DNA from 3 places in the Pseudomonas sp. 9_2_1 genome. Region 2 is predicted to be linked to each of the others. Evidence: predicted binding sites of a transcription regulator. Region 2 holds the regulator's gene; each other region holds the start of a gene.
What was found. Region 2 encodes FliA, which starts transcription of late flagellar genes. Its sites were predicted from a motif close to CTAAAGTTTNNNNNNNNNNNGCCGNTAA; they were not measured.
Positions count from the first base shown of each region.

Region 1 (4,666 bases), 2.2 Mb from region 2:
ATTGCTTAACTGAGGGCGCGAAAGGGCTTACTGCTCCTTGGCTTCATCCATCTTCAACGTGCCCTCTTCGAAGATATTCAGTTTCTGACGCAGCTCACGCGGCTGCATCGGCGCCTGCTCTGCGTCGGCGCCAGGCCCCGGGTTAGCTGGCGCAGCCGGTGCAGATACCCCCGGCGCAGCGCCACTGGCGGGCGCCGCAGGCTCGGCAGCCGGCGCGCCCTGCTCACCCTCGATGTCGCGCTGGGCCTTCTTGGTCAGCACGATGATGTCGATGCGGCGATTGACCGGGTTGAACGGGTTCTTGCGGTCGAACAGCGAAGACGAGGCATAGCCCACCACCCGCGCCACCTGGCCATCCGGATAGCCACCGGCGACCAGGGCGCGGCGCGCGGCGTTGGCGCGGTTGGCCGACAGCTCCCAGTTGCCGAATTCGCCAGCGCCGGCATACGGTTTGGCATCGGTGTGGCCGCTGACGCTGATCTTGTTCGGCACTGCCTTGATCGTGTCGGCCATCGCCAGCAGGATGTCTTCGAAGTACGGCTGCAGGCGCGCGCTGCCGATGTCGAACATCGGCCGGTTCTCGGCGTCCATGATCTGGATGCGCAAGCCGTCCTGGGTAATCTCGAACAGGATCTGGTCCTTGAACTTCTGCAGCTGCGGGTTCTCTTCCACCTTGTTCTGCAGTTCCTGCAGCAGCAGCTCCAGGCGCTCACGCTCGACCTGCTCGGCCATGGTCTCGACCTGGTCTTTGTTCAACTGAGTGGGGGACTGCTGCGTCGGCTCGGTCTTCACTTCCGGATTGATGGTTTTCTCCGGCGCCATCTCAGGTGAACCACCCAGGTCGATGACATAAGGCGTGCCGCTCTCGGAGAAACCGATCGGGTCCTGGAAGTAGCCGGCAATGGCGATCTTCTGCTCAGGCGTGGCCGTGGACAACAGCCACAGCACCAGGAAGAACGCCATCATCGCCGTGGCGAAGTCGGCAAAGGCGATTTTCCAGGCGCCACCATGGTGGCCGCCGCCATAGCGCTTGACACGCTTGACGATGATGGGCTGATTGTTCTCCATGACTCAGCGACCGCGAACCGCTTGTTCCAGCTCGGCGAAGCTTGGGCGGTGCTTGGGGTATAGCACCTTGCGCCCGAATTCGACCGCCAGCGAAGGCGGCATGCCCGAGGCCGAGGCCACCAGCGAGGCCTTGATCGATTCGTAGAGGTTCAACTCTTCCTTGGCGTCGTGCTCCAGGCACTTGGCCAGCGGGCCGAAGAAGCCGTAGGCAGCCAGAATACCGAAGAAGGTACCCACCAGCGCTGCACCCACGTGCATGCCGATGGCCGCCTGGTCACCATCGCCCAGCGAGGCCATGGTCACCACGATACCCAGTACCGCCGCAACGATACCGAAACCCGGCATGCCGTCGGCGATGCCGGTCACGGCATGCGACGGGTGCTCGAGCTCTTCCTTCATGCTCAGCAGTTCCATGTCGAACAGGCCCTCGAGCTCGTGCGGGGCCATGTTGCCGGTGGACATGATGCGCAGGTAGTCGCAGACGAATGCGGTCATGCGCTCGTCGGCCAGCACCGTCGGGTACTTGGCGAAGATCGGGCTGGCGGCGGCGTCCTCGATGTCGGCCTCGATGGCCATCATGCCTTCGCGACGGCTCTTGTTGAGAATCTCGTAGACCAGGCCCAGCACTTCCAGGTAGTAGGCGTGGCTGAAGCGCGAGCCGAACATCTTCATCGACTTCTTGATGACGTGCATTGTCATGTAGCCGGGGTTGGCCTGGAGGAATGCACCGAAGGCCGCACCGCCGATGATCAGTACTTCGAACGGCTGGATCAGCGCTGCGATCTTGCCGTGGGAGAGCACGTACCCGCCGAGCACGCTCGCGAATACGACGATGATGCCGATAATTTTAGCCATAGGTTCAAAGCACTTGCTGTCGTGGTCAGGGTGAGAGACGGGAGCTTTAAAACTCTTCTTCTACTTATCGGCAGAACTGCGCCAGACTATAGCCACTCAAAGCGAAAAGCCAGTTCGGACTGATGTCAAAATGCCAATTGAAACCAAGGTGCCCGCTCAGGCTCCACGTACGCTAGAGGCCTGGGTAAAGCTGCTGGAGAGTGTTCGCATCCCCGTGCCGAAGCACAGCTACGACCGGGTCATGGCCGCCATCAATGATAGCCGCCGCTCGCTGCGCGATATCGCCGAACTGATGCAGGATAGCCCGGCGCTGGTGCTGTCGGTGATGCGCGAAGCCAATCACCCCACCAATGCCAGCCAGGCCGAGCCCGCCGAAAGCCTGGAGGTCGCCCTCAACCGCCTGGGCCTGGAGCGCAGTGCACAGCTGCTCAAGCGCCTGCCTGCGGTGCCGGTCGAAGATATCCCGCCGGTGCTCAGCCAGTTTCAGCTGATCAGCCAGCATGCCTCGCAACAGGCCAGCGGCCTGTTCGCCAGCCGTCTGGCGCGGCTGTGGCAAGAAATTCACTGGGGCAGCCTGCTGTTCCTGTCGCCACTGTGGCCGCTGGCGCTGGCCTACCCCAAGCTGCTCGACACCTGGGAACTGCGGGTTATCCACAAGGGTGAGGACGCCGCTCTGGTAGAGGACGAGCTATTTGGCGTGCGCATCATGGCGCTGTGTCAGACCATGGCGGAATACTGGCGGCTGCCACAGTGGGTGACCCAGGGTTATCGTCTGCTGCTGGAAGAGCGCGAACAACTCGCTCAGGTACTGAGCATCGCCCGCGACGAGGACTTGCTCAGCCAGCAACACCGCCTGGATGCAGAACCCGGCCTGCGCCGCTGGTTCAACCAGCCGGCCAACACTGTGTTGCTGGCCAACAATCTGGCCCTGGCAGCGCAGGTGGGCTGGGACAACCCGCACCTGCTGCGCTGGCAACTGCTGACCGCGCTGTACCTGCAGACTTCATTGGCAGACGTGCAGCAGCAGATGCACCAGCAGGCTGCCGCCAGCGCCCGTCGCCACGCCCGCCATGCCCTGTTCCACCCGGCCGAAGCGCTGATCTGGCCATGGCACCAACGCCGCCCGCACCCTGACATGCTGGCCCCGCCACCACCCAGCAGCGACGACCTGGCGCGCTGGCGCACGCTGTGCCAGGACCTGCTGGCCCAGCCCAGCCCGTTCACCAACACCGTGCACCTGGCGACGCAGGCTCGCGAGGCCCTGCTGGCCTGCGGCATGCAGCGCATCATGCTGTTGAGCCTGGACAAGGCCAGCGACTACCTGCGCGTGCAGCAGATCGCCGGCCTGGCAAAGGAAGCAAGCGCTCTGGCCCTGCAAGTGTCGCAGAACAAACTGCTGCAGAAGCTGCTGTCCCAGGCCGGGCAGCTGCGCATCACCCCGGAAAACCACAGCCAGTTCTCGGCCCTGCTGCCCGCGCCGCTGCGTGCCTTGTTCCGCAGCGAGCATGTGCTGCTACGCTCGTTGGCGGTGAACGATCAGGTGCTGATGCTGCTGGTGGCCGACCAGGGCTGCCGGCCGCTGGCCGATATCAGCGTGCAAGCCTTCGGCAAAACCGCGCAATGCATCGAGCGAGCCTTGTCGGTGTTTGCCAACCGCAAGGGCTGAGCCTTGCGCTACAATCGCCCCTCTTTCCACACTGGAGACCGTGGATGACTGACTTTACCGGCCTGCCCCTGGTGATCGAAGCCACGGACCTGCTGCCCCGCCTGGATTCGCCGCAGCTGATCCTGATCGACCTCAGCAGTGCCAACCGCTATGTCAGCGGGCATATCCCCGGCGCTCGCTTTGTCGAAGGCAAGCGTACCCAGCTTGGCCAGCCCCCCGCGCCCGGCCTGCTGCCACCCTTGGGCGATCTGGAAAAACTGTTCAGCGAGCTCGGCCACCGCGATGATGCCGTGTACGTGGTCTATGACGATGAGGGCGGCGGCTGGGCCGGGCGCTTCATCTGGCTGCTCGACGTGATCGGCCACAAGGGCTACCACTACCTCAATGGCGGTATCCAGGCCTGGCCGGCAGACAGGCTGTCCACCGAGGTACCTGCCAGTGGCACCGCCCCGGTACGCCTGCACATCGACAGCGCCCCAACTGCAACCCGCGAGTACCTGCAAAGCCGCCTGGGCTCCGATGACCTGGTGGTCTGGGACGCCCGCGCACCGCAGGAATTCAACGGCGAGAAGGTGCTGGCCGCCAAGGCTGGCCACATCCCCGGCGCAATCAACTTCGAGTGGACCGCCGGCATGGACCTCAACGACCACCTGCGCATCCGCCCAGACATCAAACAAGTTCTCGAGCAACTGGGCATCACCCCCGACAAGGAAGTGATCACCCACTGCCAGACCCACCGCCGCTCCGGTTTCACTTACCTGGTGGCCAAATCCCTCGGCTATCCACGCGTCAAGGCCTATGCCGGCTCGTGGAGCGAATGGGGCAACCACCCGGACACGCCTGTAGAAGTCTAAGGAACCTGCATGAAATCCCGTTTGTTCATCATCAGCCAGTACCTGCTGCCGCACCATCTGCTGTCGCGGCTGGCCGGCTGCATCGCCGAGTGCCGCGTGCGCTGGTTCAAGAACGCCTTTACCGCCTGGTTCGCCAAGCGCTACCAGGTGAACATGGCCGAAGCCATGGTCGAGGACCTCAGTGCCTACGAGCACTTCAATGCCTTCTTCACCCGCGCCCTGA
Region 1 is NZ_CM181239.1:5,597,179-5,601,844, forward strand. It holds gene motB (flagellar motor protein MotB) at 28-1,068, opposite strand; gene motA (flagellar motor stator protein MotA) at 1,072-1,923, opposite strand; gene AC5O5I_RS25465 (HDOD domain-containing protein) at 2,054-3,589, shown strand; gene AC5O5I_RS25470 (rhodanese-like domain-containing protein) at 3,634-4,443, shown strand; gene asd (archaetidylserine decarboxylase) at 4,453-4,666, shown strand, end outside.
Region 1: the regulator FliA is predicted to act here: its motif matches at 1,988-2,015, upstream of motA (flagellar motor stator protein MotA).

Region 2 (4,666 bases):
CTGGAAGTGCAGCTCGGCTCCCTGGCCTGGACTCAGTTGCAGGGCAGCAAGCCGCAGCAGGCCAACCTCTGGCGCCGCCTGCAGCGCATCGGCCTGTCCGGGCCGATCGCCCGTGAGCTGCTGGACCTGACCGCCGAAATCGAAGAACCACGCCAGGCCTGGCGCATGCTGCTGGCGCACCTGGCGCGGATGATCGACATTCCCGAAATCGAGCCGATCGAAGAGGGCGGGGTGATTGCCGTTGTCGGACCGGCCGGCATGGGCAAGACCACCACCCTGGCCAAGCTGGCCGCCCGCTACGTGCTCAAGTACGGCGCGCAGAACCTGGCGCTGGTGAGTATGGACAGCTTCCGCATCGGTGCCCAGGAGCAGCTCAAGACCCTGGGCCGCATCCTCAACGTGCCGGTGACCTACGTCGACCCGGGCCAGTCGCTGGCTGCGGCGCTGGAGCCGCTGCTGCGCAAGCGCGTGGTGCTGATCGATACCGCCGGCCTGCAGGCCAGCGACCCGGCCCTGCGCATGCAACTGGAAACCTTGGCCGGGCGTGGCATTGCCGCAAAGAATTACCTGGTACTGGCCACCACCAGCCAGAAGCAGGTGCTGACCGCCGCCTATCACAGCTACAAGCGCTGTGGCCTGGCGGGCTGCATCCTGACCAAACTCGATGAATCGGCAAGCCTTGGCGATGTGCTGAGCCTTGCCATCAGTCATGAACTGCCCGTGGCCTATCTCACCGATGGCCCGCGCATTCCAGACGACCTGCACTTGCCACGTGGGCACCAGCTGGTGACCCGGGCAGTCAATGTGCAGCAGCAGGACGAGCCCAGTGAAGAGGCCATGGCCGACATGTTCGCTGATCTCTATCACAACCCACGGCGAGCGGGTTGACCATGAAGCGTGTGCAAAGTCGCTATACCAAGGGGTACGCAGAATTGCCCTACGTGTGGCCTGAGTCCCAGCGAGACAAGGTAAAGAACAGACATGGGTAGCATGCATCCTGTACAGGTGATCGCCGTGACCGGTGGTAAAGGTGGCGTCGGCAAGACTAACGTTTCAGTGAACTTGTCCCTGGCGCTGGCCGAGCTTGGCCGCAGGGTCATGCTGCTCGACGCCGACCTGGGCCTGGCCAATGTCGACGTGTTGCTGGGCCTGACTCCCAAACGTACCCTGGCCGATGTCATCGAGGGGCGCTGCGAGCTGCGCGATGTGATGCTGCAGGGCCCCGGCGGCGTGCGCATCGTGCCGGCGGCCTCGGGCACGCAGAGCATGGTGCACCTGGCCCCGGCCCAGCATGCCGGGCTGATCCAGGCGTTCAGCGACGTCGGCGACAACCTCGACGTGCTGGTGATCGACACCGCTGCGGGCATTGGCGACTCGGTGGTGAGCTTTGTCCGCGCGGCGCAGGAAGTGCTGCTGGTGGTGTGTGACGAACCGACCTCGATCACCGATGCCTACGCCCTGATCAAACTGCTGAATCGCGACTACGGCATGAACCGTTTCCGCGTGCTGGCCAACATGGCGCAGAGCCCGCAGGAAGGGCGCAACCTGTTTGCCAAGCTGACCAAGGTCACCGACCGCTTCCTTGACGTTGCCCTGCAGTACGTGGGCGCCGTGCCGTACGACGAGTGTGTGCGCAAGGCGGTGCAGAAGCAGCGTGCAGTCTACGAAGCCTTCCCTCGCTCCAAGTGCGCGCTGGCCTTCAAGGCGATTGCGCAGAAGGTCGACAGCTGGCCGCTGCCGGCCAACCCGCGCGGCCACCTGGAGTTCTTCGTCGAGCGTCTGGTGCAACCCACCAGCGCGGGACCCGTGCTATGAACGCGAGTGGCTTCAAGATGTACAGCCGGGCGTCGAAAGACGCCCAGTACGAGCTGATAGAACGCTACGCGCCGCTGGTCAAGCGCATCGCCTACCACCTGCTGGCGCGGCTGCCGGCCAACGTGCAGGTCGAGGACCTGATCCAGGCCGGCATGATCGGCCTGCTGGAAGTGGCCAACAAGTACGACGCCAGCAAGGGCGCCAGCTTTGAAACCTACGCCGGTATCCGCATCCGCGGCGCGATGCTGGACGAAGTGCGCAAGGGCGACTGGGCACCGCGCTCGGTGCACCGCAACACCCGCATGGTCAGTGACGCGATGCGCGCAGTCGAAGCCAGAACTGGCCGTGACGCTAAAGATCATGAAGTTGCTGCCGAACTTCAATTGAGTCTCGATGATTACTACGGGATCTTGAACGATACCCTGGGCAGCCGCCTGTTCAGCTTTGACGACCTGTTGCAGGACGGCGAGCACGAAGGGCTGCATGAGGATGGCGCCAGCGGCCAGGTCGAACCTGCCCGCGGCCTGGAGGACGAGCGCTTCCAGGTAGCCCTGACCGAGGCCATCGCCAACCTGCCGGAGCGTGAGCGCCTGGTGCTGGCGCTGTACTACGACGAAGAGCTGAACCTCAAGGAAATCGGTGAGGTGCTTGGGGTCAGCGAGTCGCGGGTCAGCCAGTTGCACAGCCAGTGTGCTGCGCGCCTGCGCAGCCGCCTTGGGGAATGGCGGGCGCGTTGAGCCCGTTGTCGTTGCAGTCGTTTTCTACGTTGTACCGGATTGATTGAATGCGCGCTCGCAGCCGAGCGCGTTCGAGACTGCTTGGAGGTCTACTTGAACAAAGATATGAAAATCCTCATCGTTGACGACTTTTCGACGATGCGGCGGATCATCAAGAACCTGATGCGCGACCTGGGTTTCACCAACACGCACGAAGCGGACGACGGCACCACGGCGCTGCCGATGCTGGAGAACGGTGACTACGACTTTCTGGTGACCGACTGGAACATGCCTGGCATGTCCGGCATCGACCTGCTGCGTAAGGTGCGTGCCAGCGAGAAGCTGAAAACCATGCCGGTACTGATGGTGACCGCCGAAGCCAAGCGCGACCAGATCATCGAAGCGGCCCAGGCCGGCGTCAATGGTTACGTGGTCAAGCCGTTCACCGCTCAGGTGCTCAAAGAAAAGATCGAGAAGATCTTCGAACGCGTCAACGGCTGAGTCACGCCAGGGGGCGCGCCATGGAATCATCACAAACGTCGTTGGGCGAGTTCGAATCGACCCTCAAGAAGCATGCCCAGGAGCTGGTCGAAAGCCTGGAGCGAGGCCGTTTTGGCGAGGCGGTGCAGCTGATTCACGAGCTGAACCAGACCCGCGACCGCGGCCTGTATCAGGAAGTCGGCAAGCTGACCCGCGAGCTGCACAGTGCCATCGTCAGTTTCCAGATCGACCCGACCATGCCGCAAGCCGAGGAGGTGTCGCAGATTACCGACGCCACCGAGCGCCTGTCGTATGTGGTCAAGCTCACCGAGGGCGCGGCCAACCGCACCATGGACCTGGTCGAGGAAAGCACTCCGGTGCTCAACGACCTGGCCAGCGAGGCCAAGGCGCTGAGCACCGACTGGCAGCGCTTCATGCGCCGCGAAGTGGCTGCGCCAGAGTTCCGTGACCTGGTCAAGCGCGTCGACAGTTTCCTGACGCACAGCGCTGAAGGCAACCGCAAGGTAGCTGGTCACCTCAACGACATTCTGCTGGCGCAGGACTACCAGGACCTGACCGGTCAGGTGATCAAGCGTGTCACCACTTTGGTGACCGAAGTGGAAAGCAACCTGCTCAAGCTGGTGCTGATGGCCAGCCAGGTCGACCGGTTTGCGGGCATTCAGCATGACCACGATCAATTGCGTGCAGAAAAAGATCGAGAAAAACATCCGACTCGGGGTGAAGGTCCGCAGATTCATGCCGATAAGCGTGAAGACGTTGTGTCCGGTCAGGACGATGTCGATGATTTGCTGTCCAGCCTGGGTTTTTAAGGAGCACGTTTGATGAGCTTCGGCGCCGATGAAGAAATCCTCCAGGATTTCCTGGTAGAAGCCGGCGAAATTCTTGAGCAACTGTCCGAGCAACTGGTCGAGCTGGAAAGCCGGCCCGACGATGCCGACCTGCTCAATGCGATCTTTCGCGGTTTCCACACTGTAAAAGGGGGCGCCGGCTTCCTTCAGCTGAACGAGCTGGTGGAGTGCTGCCATATCGCCGAGAACGTGTTCGACGTGCTGCGCAAAGGTGAGCGCCGGGTCGACGCGGAACTGATGGATGTAGTGCTTGAAGCACTGGATACGGTCAACAGCATGTTTGGCCAGGTGCGCGAGCGCGCCGAAGTGACTCCGGCCACCCCTGAGCTGCTGGCGGCATTGTCGCGCCTGGCCGAACCTGGCAGCGCCGAAGCGCCTGCGGCACCCGTTGCTGCACCCCAGCCCGCCGCCGAGGCGCCGCTGGCTGCTGCGGCCGATGACGCGCACCAGGACATCACCGACAGCGAGTTCGAGCAGCTGCTCGATTCGCTCGATGCGGTCAAGGCACAAGCTGCTGCCGACGAGCAGATGCAGGGTGAGCCCGTCAGTGCGGCCGGCGACGAAATCACCGACGCCGAGTTCGAGTCGTTGCTCGACCAGTTGCACGGCAAAGGCCAGTTCAGCGCCGAGGTTGTGGCGCCGCCGGCTGCGGTCAGCGCTGAAGCGGTCAGCGACGAGATCAGCGACGCCGAGTTCGAATCGCTGCTCGACCAGTTGCATGGCAAGGGTACGTTCCAGGTCGATGCGTTGCCGGGTGCCAAGGCGCCGTCGCCTGCCGCCGCTGAA
Region 2 is NZ_CM181239.1:1,625,166-1,629,831, forward strand. It holds gene flhF (flagellar biosynthesis GTPase FlhF) at 1-888, shown strand, start outside; gene fleN (flagellar synthesis regulator FleN) at 982-1,815, shown strand; gene fliA (RNA polymerase sigma factor FliA) at 1,812-2,552, shown strand; gene AC5O5I_RS07330 (chemotaxis response regulator CheY) at 2,658-3,032, shown strand; gene AC5O5I_RS07335 (protein phosphatase CheZ) at 3,053-3,841, shown strand; gene AC5O5I_RS07340 (chemotaxis protein CheA) at 3,854-4,666, shown strand, end outside.

Region 3 (4,666 bases), 2.1 Mb from region 2:
TCAAGGGCTTCCGCAAGGCCATGAACGAAGAAGAGAACAAGCCGGCCGAGCAAACCCCGCCGCCCGCCCAGCCTGTGCCTCCGGTGCAGAACACTGCGCAACAGGCCCAAGGGCACACCATCGATGGCCAGGCCCAACCGGTCCAAGAGCCGCAGCGGAAAGACTGACCATGTTCGGCATCAGTTTCACCGAGCTGCTGCTCGTCGGCCTGGTCGCCCTGCTGGTGCTCGGCCCCGAGCGCCTGCCGGGTGCCGCGCGCACGGCAGGGCTGTGGATCGGCCGACTCAAGCGCAGCTTCAACAGCATCAAGATGGAAGTCGAGCGCGAAATCGGCGCCGACGACATACGCCGCCAGCTGCACAACGAGCATATCCTGCAGATGGAAGAGGAAGCCAAGCGCATTCTCAACCCGATGGCCACACCTGCGCAGCCGCCCGTGACCACCGCCACCGTGCAACCCCCTGCCGGGCTCGAAGCCAGGTCGGTCGAAGCACCTGCGGCACCGGTAGCCCCTTCTGAACCGCCTGAAACGCCGCGAGCCCCATGAGCGAGAATCCGGAACACGACCAGCCAATGCCGCTGGTTTCGCACCTGACCGAACTGCGCACCCGCCTGCTGCGCTGCGTCGCGGTCATTTTCCTGATCTTTGCCGGGCTGTTCTCCTTCGCCCAGCAGATCTACACCCTGGTCTCCGCGCCACTGCGTGATCACCTGCCGGCCAATGCAACGATGATCGCCACCGACGTGGCCTCGCCGTTCCTGACGCCGTTCAAGCTGACCATGATCGTGTCGCTGTTCCTGGCCATCCCGTTCATCCTCCAGCAAATCTGGGGGTTTATCGCACCTGGGCTGTACCGCCACGAAAAACGCATCGCCATACCGTTGCTGGTGTCGAGCATCCTGCTGTTCTACGCCGGCATGGCGTTCGCTTATTTCTTCGTATTCCCGCTGATGTTCAAGTTCTTCGCCGCCGCCACCCCGGCCGGTGTGTCGATGATGACCGACATCGCCAACTACCTCGACTTCGTGATGACGCTGTTCTTCGCCTTTGGCGTAGCCTTCGAAATCCCGGTGGCGGTGGTACTGCTGGTGTGGATCGGCGTGGTCGACGTGAAGTACCTGAAGAAAATCCGCCCGTACGTGATCATCGGATGCTTCGTAGTCGGCATGGTTCTTACCCCGCCGGACATCTTCTCCCAGACCCTGCTGGCCGTGCCCATGTGGCTGCTGTTCGAGGTAGGCCTGCTGTGCGGCAGCCTGATTCGCAAGCGCAGTACCCACGACGAAACCGCCGATGACCATAACGATCAGCCGCCTGCGACCCAATCGTGAACCTGTTGCTCCTTGAAGAGGCCGACTTCGTTTCGGCCGACCGTGTCGTTCTCGCTGATCGGCGCTTCACCCACATGCAGGAAATCCATCGCGTGGCGGTGGGCGACAACCTGCGCGTGGGCCGTATCAACGGCCTGATGGGCAAGGCTACCGTGCTGCGCCTGGACAAGCACGAAGCCGAACTTGAAGTCGCCTTCGACCAGCAGCCGCCAACCAAACTGCCGCTGACCCTGGTGCTGGCTGTGCCACGGCCGAAAATGCTGCGGCGGCTGTTCCAGACCGTGGCGACGCTGGGCGTGCCGCGGCTGATCCTGCTGAACAGCTACAAGGTCGAGAAAAGCTTCTGGCAAACGCCCTTCCTGCAGCCGGAAAGCATCCGCGACAACCTTATCCTCGGCCTCGAGCAGGCGCGCGATACCGTGCTGCCCGAGGTGATCATCGAAAAGCGCTTCAAGCCCTTCGTCGAAGACCGTCTGCCGGCCATCGCCGCCGGTACTCTCGGCCTGGTAGGCCACCCCGGCCCCTACCCCGCCTGCCCGCGCGCCGTGGAACAAGCCGTGACCCTGGCCATCGGCCCCGAGGGTGGCTGGATCCCCTACGAAGTCGACCTGCTGGGCAAGGCCGGCTTGGCGCCAGTGCAGTTGGGTGATCGCATCTTGCGCGTCGAGACTGCAGTAACTGCGCTGCTTTCGCGTATTTTCTGACGTAAACGCCACTTTTTCGCCCATCAAGTTTCCCTCCCCCAGGCCGATGGCCTTGGCAACACAACAACTATTTGTGCTGCCAAGGCGCCGGGGAGTCGTACATGTATCAAGGGTTAGCCCAATCGTTGGGCAATGTGAGCGTCAATCGCAAACTGGGGCTGGGCTTCGGCCTGGTGCTGCTGCTGACCCTGGCCATCACCGTGACCGGCTGGCTGGGCATGGACAGCATCATCGATCGTGGCGACAAGCTGGGCAATATCTCGGTGATTCACCAGTACACCCAGGACTTGCGCATTGCCCGGCAACACTACGAACGCAACCGCGACAACGTGGCCGTGGCAGAGCTGGAGAAGGCCCTGAACGACCTGGAGCGGCAGATCCAGCTGATGCTAGGGCAGATCGACCAACCTGAGGATCAGCAACGCCTTCAGCAGCAGCTGGCAGCCGTACGCGAATATCGGCAAGCGTACGCCGACCTCAGCCGGTCCGCTGCCGACCCGGACGCCACGGAGCAGGCATTGCGGCGCATGGCCGACCAGGGCACGGTCTTGCTGAAAGCCAGCCAGGCGATGACTGCCTCGCAAACCGTCGTGCGCGATGAAGGTGCCGCGCGGGCCAAGAGCCTGCTCGCCATGGCTACGGTGCTGGCGCTGGCGTTGGGCCTGCTGGCAGCCTGGGCCATCACCCGGCAGATCATCATCCCGCTGCGCCAGACCTTGCGCGCCGCCGAACGCGTGGCCAATGGCGACCTGACCGAGAACCAGCTGCAGGTGCAGCGACGCGATGAACTGGGCCAGTTGCAAGCCAGCATGCAGCGCATGACCCAGGGCCTGCGCGAACTGATCGGCGGCATCGGCGATGGCGTCACCCAGATTGCCAGTGCGGCCGAACAGCTGTCGGCTGTCACCGAGCAGACCAGCGCGGGGGTCAACAACCAGAAGGTCGAGACCGATCAGGTAGCGACCGCCATGAACCAGATGACTGCCACCGTGCATGAAGTGGCACGCAATGCGGAACAGGCCTCGGAGGCCGCCCTGATGGCCGACCAGCAGGCCCGTGAAGGCGACCGGGTAGTCGGCGAGGCGGTCGCGCAGATCGAGCGCCTGGCCGGAGAAGTGGTCAACTCAAGCGAGGCGATGAACCAGCTCAAGGCCGAAAGCGACAAGATCGGCAGTGTGCTCGACGTGATCAAGTCGGTAGCGCAGCAGACCAACCTGCTTGCCCTCAACGCGGCCATCGAAGCCGCCCGCGCCGGCGAGGCTGGCCGTGGCTTTGCCGTGGTAGCCGACGAAGTGCGCAGCCTGGCCCAGCGTACCCAGCAGTCGACCGAAGAGATTGAAGAGCTGATCGCCGGCCTGCAAAGCGGCACCCAACGGGTGGCCAGCGTGATGGACAACAGCCGCCAGCTGACCGACAGCAGCGTCGAGCTGACCCGCCGTGCCGGCAGCTCGCTGGAGACGATCACCCGTACCGTATCGTCGATCCAGGCGATGAACCAGCAGATTGCCACGGCGGCGGAGGAACAGACGGCGGTAGCCGAGGAGATCAACCGCAGCGTCATGAATGTGCGGGATATCTCCGACCAGACCTCGGCGGCCAGTGAAGAGACGGCCAGTTCGAGTGTGGAGCTGGCGCGGCTAGGCACCCATTTACAGGGGTTGGTGGGGCGGTTCAGGCTCTGATCTGGAGAATTTATAGCCTGTGCCGGCCTCTTCGCGGGTGAACCCGCGAAGAGGCCGGCACAGGGCGAAACATTTCCTACCCACTGCAGCGAATTTTCCTACCTGATTATCAGGTCAAGTCCTACAGCTCCGCTGCCGATTGGCAAAGGTGTGATGCCAGCAATGCGCCTGCATCCCCTCTCTCAATCGCTCGGAGACTTCCCATGCTCGGCTACCTCAACCGCAAGCTCGGCAACATCAGCGTCGCTGCCAAGCTGGCCCTAGGCTTTGCCGTGGTCCTGCTGCTTACCCTGGCCACCACGATCAGCGGCTGGCGCGCGCTGGATGACGCCATTGTTCGCTCGCAGCAACTCAGCGAAATCGGCCTGATCAACGACCTGACCAAGGACCTGCGCGCGGAACGCATCACCTACCGCGTGCTCGACGACGACGCCAGCAAATCGCGGATGGGCAGTATCCTCGACCAGCTCGACAACATGCTGACCACGCTGCAACAACGCAGCAGCGTCGATGAATCGCGGCAAATGCTGACTGAAAAGCTGGCCCTGCTGCAGCGCCTGCGCGACGACTTCAGCGAACTGCAACGCAGTGTCGCCAATCGCATTGCCTTGCGCGAGGCCATGCAGGTGCAGGAGCAAAAGCTCAATGCAGTCATCGACGAACTGCAGACCCAGGCCTTGCTCAAGATGCCTGCCGACAGCCAGCAAAGTGGCGTGCTAGGCCTGATGGACACGCTCACCCGGCATGTCGACGGCGCCAATCAGCAGAGCCTGGTACCGGCCTATACCTTCACCCCCGTCGAAGACTTTGCCAAGGTCGGCGACAGCGCCTTGAACGCCGCCGACAATAGCCTTGGGCAACTGCTCAGGGGCCTGGCGCCGCTGGGCTTGCCACGCGCACTCAGTGAACAGCCGGGGGTCGAGCTGGCCAAGTATCGCGCCATCCTGG
Region 3 is NZ_CM181239.1:5,737,225-5,741,890, forward strand. It holds gene AC5O5I_RS26030 (twin-arginine translocase TatA/TatE family subunit) at 1-167, shown strand, start outside; gene tatB (Sec-independent protein translocase protein TatB) at 170-547, shown strand; gene tatC (twin-arginine translocase subunit TatC) at 544-1,332, shown strand; gene AC5O5I_RS26045 (16S rRNA (uracil(1498)-N(3))-methyltransferase) at 1,329-2,036, shown strand; gene AC5O5I_RS26050 (methyl-accepting chemotaxis protein) at 2,138-3,718, shown strand; partial or broken gene AC5O5I_RS26055 (methyl-accepting chemotaxis protein) at 3,922-4,666, shown strand, end outside.
Region 3: the regulator FliA is predicted to act here: its motif matches at 2,059-2,086, upstream of AC5O5I_RS26050 (methyl-accepting chemotaxis protein).